3 regions of the Streptomyces sp. NPDC040545 genome follow, and region 1 is predicted to be linked to each of the others. Evidence: riboswitches for the same ligand, from Rfam matches in the RefSeq annotation. Region 1 holds a riboswitch; each other region holds the start of a gene.

Region 1 (2,251 bases):
GCCGGGGCCGTGGAAGGTCCGGGGCGCTCGGGTCGCCGTGCAGATTGTGCAGCGACGAGGCGTTTCGGCCGGCGGGGTCCGGAAGATGGCTCTGCCCTACTCCTCGCGGACCCTGCTGAGTGACGGAAAAGTCCGCGAGGTAGCTCAGGCCTGCGACCAGGCCGGCGCTGACGCAGTGGTCTTCGTGGCCACCTTGACCGGGCGTCAGCAGCGCAGGTTGACGGCCGTGCTCGGCCGCCCCGCCCTGAGTCTCTCCGACGTCCTCACTGCCGACTGACCGTGCACTCGAAGCGGCTTGGCGTCGCCGTGCTTCCGGGCCGGTCGTGCGTGTGTCTTGGGCGTGGCTCAGTCGTCCGGGCAGAGGACGAAGAGAGGAAAGGCGAGCCGGCGGGGCCGGTCGCCGATCTCGTCGAGTGCGGCGCGGATCTCGTGGAGGTGGCCGGTGGTCATCTGCAGTGGCGGTTCGTGGGGCTGGTAGGTGGTGCGGATCGGGTAGTCCACGCCCGGTTCGGTGGTCATCTCGATGTGACAGCCCATGACGTGGGTGACCGGTCTGCTTGCGCAGAACTCGATCAGGCGGTCGATGGTCCGGGCGAAGGCCTTCCGGTCCTGGATGTAGAGGCGGCCCGGATACACCGTGTCGCCGGTGAGCAGGAACCCGGTCCACGGGTCGTAGAACGTGACGGCTGCCTCGTGGTGCCCGGGGGTGGCCAGGCATTCGAGCCTGCGGCCTCCCAGATCGACGCTCGCCGTGGCGGTGGGGTTCTCGTCGAAGCCGAAATACTTCCAGGCCGCGGGGGGTTCTGCTGAGACCACCGTGGTGTCCGGACGGTCGGCGAACTGGCCGTCGCCCGCGATGTGGTCGCCGTGGGCGTGTGTGTGCAGCACGAGCAGGTGGTACTCCTGGCGGGGGTGGCGGGTGAGCCAGCTGTCGACGAGCTGGTCCACCACCAGGCGCAAGGGGAAGTACGCGCTCGACGCTGTGGCCCCGGTATCGATCAGCACGGCCCGGTCGTTGCCGAACAGCAGGAACAGGAACGGCGCTTCGTAGTTGATCGCCATGTTCTGCCGCAGGATGACCGTGTGCTCGTCGTACTCATGGACCTGGATGTCCGGGTCGGTGTTGTGCTTGGACGATGGTGAGCCGTGGATCCAGCGGACGTCCAACTCGCGGGGCCGAGAAGCCGGGCTATCGAAATCGATGAAGGATGTACCTGCAGCCATGACGCCTCCTGCGTGCGTCGTCTTGGCGGGCCGGGTACGGCGCACATCTCGTCCGGGGTGGGCACCTATGGGCCTCCGCCGGGACGCTACCACGAGAATGATCTACGGCTCTGCTGCCCGGCGTCCGTGCGGCGAACCACTCGCGGGGCGGGCCTTGGCCTTCGGCGTCGATCCCCCGAAGGCGGAGGTCGCCGACGAGTGACCGAGCAGGAAAGGGTCCGAAAGGAATGGCGACACGGTAGACCGGTTGCCATGGGTCGGGTTGCTTTGACTGATCGGTGCGGCCGACCTGGCGGCCTGCTCGATCTTCGCGCAGTGGGCTGCGCGGGCTTCCTCGTCGACCTGCTTCTCGAGTTCGGCGCGCAAGCCGGTCCGGCCGTCGAGGCCCTCGCGCAGGATATCGGCGTGCCCGGCATGCCGGATGGACTCGCCGAGGACATGGACCATGACGGCGAACAGGTTCGTGTCGGCATAAGGCTCGGGCCACCACGGCACGTGGCCGGGGGCGTCGAGGGGAAGCTCGTTGATCGTCGCGTCCGAGTGTTCCCACGTGCGCCGGCAGAACCCGATGATCTGATCGCGGGTCTCGTCCTCGGTCGCCCACAGATCGCTGCCGTCGGAGTCCTGCCACCGGGGCAGCGGTTCCGGGGAAGGGCGGTCGAAGACCTCGCCGAAGTACCGGGCCTCGACGGTGGCCACGTGTTTGACCAGGCCGAGGAGGTTGGTCCCGGTCGCCGTCAAAGGCCGGCGGGCGTCGTATTCGGACAAGCCGTCGAGTTTCCAGAGCAGCGCCTGGCGGTCCCGCCGCAGTCTCCCGTGCAGGTTGTCCTTCGCGAATTCATCGATCATGCGGCATGAGCCTGCCACGGGCTGCTCGTGGTCTCAAGATCCCGTACGTGGTCCGCAACGACCGGCGGAGCCGAGGGCGACCCGCTCGCGGTCGGCAACAAGCTCGGCATCACCACGCGCAAGGAGCCGGCCGACCGACTGCTTCGGGATCGTCCCCGCAACCGCTGGTCGAGGGTCC
Region 2 (2,251 bases), on a different contig from region 1:
ACCATCGCCCTCCCCCAGCGCACCCCCACCCAGGCCATCAGCCGCGAAGCCGCCGACACCACCACGTCCGTGCTGGCCAGCGTCGTGGACAACGGCACCGGCACGGCCGCCCTCGCCGCCGGCCACCCCGCCGCGGGCAAGACCGGCACCGGCGAACTCGACCGCTCGGCCTGGTTCGCGGCCTACACCCCGGACCTGGTCACCGTGATCTCGATGATGGGCCAGGACCCCGACACCGGAACCCTCGAATCGCTCTACGGCGCCCTCGGCGAGGCCCACATCGGCGGCGGCGGCTACCCCGCCCGCATCTGGGCCGCCTACACCAAGACCGCCCTGGAAGGCACCGACCCCGTCGACTTCGACCTGGAACTCCAGCCCGGCGCAGCCCAGCCCCCGCCGCCGCCCAGCCCGGAATCCAACCCGCCGCAGGAAACCCCCGGCGAACCCTCGCCCAGCGCCCCCGAACGCCCCACCCGGCCCTCCCCGTCGAACTCGACCGGCGGCCGCAACCAGGGCGGACAGAACAACGGAGGCCAGAACCAGGGCGGCCAGGACAACGGCGGCCCGGCGAACGGAGGCCAGGACAACGGAGGCCAGGACAACGGCGGCACCACCCAGGGAGGCGACCAGGGCGGCACCACCCAGGGCACACAAGGCCGCACCCAAGGCGGCACCCAGGGCAGCGCACAGGGCAGCGCACAGGGCAGCGACGGAGGACCGGCGGAAGGCCTGCGCCCGCCGTCGGCATTCCTGGAGTAGCCGGGTCAGAGACCTCGGGTCAGTGACCGGAGGTCGCCTTCAGCCCCACCACGGCGACCAGCAGCAGACAGATGAAGAAGATCCGGGCGGCGGTGACGGGCTCACCCAGCACCGCCATACCGAGCACGGCCGCGCCGGCCGCGCCGATGCCCACCCACACCCCGTACGCCGTACCGATGGGCAGGGTCTTCGCGGCGTACGACAGCAGCACCATGCTCGCGACGATCCCGGCACCCGTGAACACACTGGGCCACAGCCGGGTGAAACCTTCGGTGAACTTCATGCCGATCGACCAGCCGACTTCGAGCAGACCGGCGACGAGAAGAAGAACCCATGCCATGACGGCACCTCCGAGACATCGAGCGATACGGGGTGCGTCGTCTTGTCGTACCCGGTACGGCGCGTCTCGTCGGGTTCTCCTCCACCGTAGCAAAAGGCAGCAAAAAGGGCCGGTGACCTGCGCCACCAGCCCCTTCTGCGACCTACAGGTACAGCCCGGTGGAGTCCTCCGCCCCCTCCAGCCGCTCCGCGGCCACGGCGTGCAGGTCCCGCTCGCGCATCAGCACGTACGTCGCACCCCGCACCTCGACCTCGGCGCGGTCCTCGGGGTCGTACAGCACCCGGTCACCGGGCTCGACCGTACGCACGTTCTGCCCGACCGCGACCACCTCGGCCCAGGCCAGCCGCTTGCCCACCGCGGCCGTCGCGGGAATCAGGATGCCGCCGCCCGAGCGGCGCTCGCCCTCCGGCAGATCGGACTTCACGAGCACGCGGTCGTGCAGCATGCGAATGGGCAGCTTGTCGTGGGTGGTGTTCTCGCTCACGCCCCGAACCTACCTGCCCGCGCCCGTCCCGTACCGCTCAGGGTCATCCGCGCTTGCGGCGCGCCGACACCACGAGCAGCCCGACCAAGCTCACCGCGACCAGCGCCGCGGGAACGATCCGGTCGACGCGCGGAGCCCCGTCGTCGTAGCGCAGACCGTCGCGCAGGTCCGTCACGATCCGGTTCACCGTGGCGAAGGCCCGCCCGGCGGTCTGGTCGACGGTCGAGGCGACCCGTGCCTTCGCGTCCCCGATGATCGTCTTCGGGTGCATGCGCACGCCGATCTCGTCGAGCGTCTCGGCGAGCTGCTCACGGCGGCGGACGATGTCCGCCTCGATCTGTGCGGGGGTCCTGGCTTCCGGCACCGCGCTGCCTCCGTCGTCGTGGTCGTGTGGGGCGTAGTCCGCCATGAACAGTCTGTCAGCTTAGTCTCATGGCATACCGATCCCCTCCCGAGGAGAGTGTCACGATGAGCGAGCGGCTCCAGCCGGGCGACACCGCCCCCGCCTTCACCCTGCCCGATGCGGACGGCAACGAGGTCTCGCTCGCCGGCCACAAGGGCCGCAAGGTGATCGTCTATTTCTACCCGTCCGCGCTGACCCCGGGCTGCACGAAGCAGGCCTGCGACTTCACGGACAACCTGTCCTTCCTGACGGGACACGGCTACGA
Region 3 (2,251 bases), on a different contig from region 1:
CGGGGCTACAGCCGCCAGTACGTACCGGCACGGGAATCGACATGCACCACGTGGCGCCCGACGCGCACCACGTGGTGGTCCGGGCCGGACCAGGAGCCGCAGGCGCCGTCGGCGGCGGGCAGCGGGGTCCAGATCTCCAGGAAGGTGCTGCCGTCCGGGTTGGTGCCCCGCTCGACGAGGTTCGCACCGTCCCACCGCAAGGTGCCGGCGTCTTCGCCGGGCTCGCCCGTGAGGTGGTGGAAGTGCACCTGGGAGCCGTCGAAGGACGTCGTACCGGCGAAGCCCCGGCTGTCGGCGTAGTACGGCCCGGCCTGCAGCCACACCACTTCGCGGTCCTCGACGAGAGGTCCGCCGTCACGGCTGATGCCGCGCCGCAGCCAGGCACCGTGCTCGGGCACCGGGACGCCCGGGCCGTCCGGGACGGGGCCGCCCGGGCCGGTCTCAGGCGCGGTCATCGGCGGCAGCCCCGGCCGGCTCGGCGGGCCCGTCCACGGCCAGGAGCGTCAGCGGTACGTTGCCGCGTACGGCCTGCGAGTACGGGCAGACCGCGTCCGCCCGGTGCAGCAGGGGCTGGAGGTCCGCCGCCCGCCACCCGGGCAGGCTGACGGTGAGCGCCACCGCGAGGCCGTAGCCCGCGGGCGTGTCCGTGGTGCCGAGCTGGACCTCGCAGGCCACGCGCGCCGTGGAGGCGTCCGCCCCGAACTCGGCGGCGACCTCCGCGAGCGCGGAGGTGAAGCAGGCGGCGAAACCGGCCGCGAACAGCTGCTCGGGGTTGGTGGTGCCGGGCACCCTCTTGCGCGGCGGGGCGAGGCGGACGTCCAGGCGTCCGTCGTCCGTGCGGACGGATCCGGTACGTCCCCCCGCGGCGTGCGCGGTCGTCCGGTACAGGCTGTGGGTGAGTGGCACGGTCATGACGTACGGCCCATCTTGCTCGACGAGTACGCTGCCCGGGTGCGGACAGCGGAGGGCGCCGCTCGTGCGGCACCTCGCGCGTCGTCGTGCGTAACCGGGTACGGCGCATCTCGTCCGGGGCCGTGGACCGGCCGCCGGACAATCTAGCAACGCGCTCCGCGATCCGGGGCCACCCCCCGCGGTGAAGTACCTCACCCACCACCGACCCGGGGTCAGGGCGCGTGGTGCTGGATGCCCCGCTGACCGGGTACCCGGGTCGACCTCGGAGCGCCCGAGCGGCGGTGGTGGTCGGCTCGCCGTCGGCGGCCCGGGAACGGGTTGCGCCGCACGGTGGCGCTGGGGGCCGCGATCAGCAGGCCGACAAGTGCGAGGACCGCGACGAGGATGAGCACGTTGACGAGGTTCATGGTCCTGCCTTTCGTCGAGTATTGACTGCCTGTCACTACAACTTGTTACCGATTCGCGGACTGTTAAACACAGAGGGTGACAAGACGTGTCGTCGAAGGGCGCGTTTGCGCTGCCGGTCCGGCAACATCAGCCGTGCGTCCGGGCATTGGCGCGGCGCGGGCGACGGCCGTCCGCCACCCACAGGGAACCGGGAGTTCTGCCGCGGGTGCCAGCAGCACCGCACTTGGTGCCTCGTCCCGCCAGGGACGGCAGGGCGGCGGGTGTCGTTCGTCGCCGTATCCCGGCCGGGATCACGTGGCCGGGTCGACGCGTACCGTCTCCACCCAGGACGGGGGCGCGGGCGGGGTGTTGCCGATCAGTGCGGCGATCAGCCGGCACGACGGTGTCTCGTCCGGCCACGGCGTGTACCCGTCGGTCAGCACGACCACGACGTTCGGCCGGTCGGGCAGGGCCAGGGCCGCACCGATGCCGACCCGCATGTCCGTGCCCCCGCCACCGGCCAGGGTCACCTCTCCGGCACTGCGCACCCGGGTCACGGCATGCACGTCGGCGTCGCACGCGAGGACGGCGACCCGGTTCCCGCCGACGCCCACCTCCCGCAGGACGCCGGTGACTTCGGCGAGGGCGGCCGCGAGGTCGTCCGGACCCATCGATCCCGAGGTGTCGATGACGACGGCCACCCGCGGCAGCGGCCTGCGCAGACTGGGCAGCACCACCCGGCCGCCGAGCGCGGGTGTCCGGCGCGAGGGGCGGCGGTACGTGTAGTCCACCGCGCCGGCCGCCCAGGCGGCGGCCTCGCGGACCGCTCCCGCCAGGGCCTGGCGCCAGTCGACGGAGGGCTCCAGAAGTTCCTCGGCCCACCGGGCCCAGCCCTCGGGGACCCGGCCCCGGGTGCGCCGGTGGGCCCGTACGGCCTCGGCGGTCTGCCGGC

What was found. A riboswitch is a leader RNA that binds a small molecule or an ion and turns the genes downstream of it on or off. The one in region 1 is predicted to bind guanidine.
Region 2: it holds a riboswitch for guanidine, as region 1 does, so the genes downstream of both, ACZ573_RS37345 (DMT family transporter) here and ACZ573_RS36670 (MBL fold metallo-hydrolase) in region 1, are expected to answer to the same signal.
Region 3: it holds a riboswitch for guanidine, as region 1 does, so the genes downstream of both, ACZ573_RS10210 (Ohr family peroxiredoxin) here and ACZ573_RS36670 (MBL fold metallo-hydrolase) in region 1, are expected to answer to the same signal.

Annotation. Positions count from the first base shown of each region.
Region 1 is NZ_JBVIWA010000034.1:5,828-8,078, forward strand. It holds gene ACZ573_RS36665 (HflX-like GTP-binding protein) at 86-277, shown strand; gene ACZ573_RS36670 (MBL fold metallo-hydrolase) at 346-1,224, opposite strand; guanidine-III (ykkC-III) riboswitch at 1,236-1,303, opposite strand; partial or broken gene ACZ573_RS36675 (DinB family protein) at 1,498-2,073, opposite strand.
Region 2 is NZ_JBVIWA010000037.1:5,528-7,778, forward strand. It holds gene ACZ573_RS37340 (transglycosylase domain-containing protein) at 1-759, shown strand, start outside; gene ACZ573_RS37345 (DMT family transporter) at 779-1,099, opposite strand; guanidine-III (ykkC-III) riboswitch at 1,131-1,200, opposite strand; gene ACZ573_RS37350 (GroES family chaperonin) at 1,242-1,583, opposite strand; gene ACZ573_RS37355 (DUF3618 domain-containing protein) at 1,627-1,947, opposite strand; gene bcp (thioredoxin-dependent thiol peroxidase) at 2,052-2,251, shown strand, end outside.
Region 3 is NZ_JBVIWA010000003.1:476,999-479,249, reverse strand. It holds gene ACZ573_RS10215 (hypothetical protein) at 6-455, opposite strand; gene ACZ573_RS10210 (Ohr family peroxiredoxin) at 442-912, opposite strand; guanidine-III (ykkC-III) riboswitch at 988-1,050, opposite strand; gene ACZ573_RS10205 (hypothetical protein) at 1,125-1,319, opposite strand; gene ACZ573_RS10200 (vWA domain-containing protein) at 1,611-2,251, opposite strand, start outside.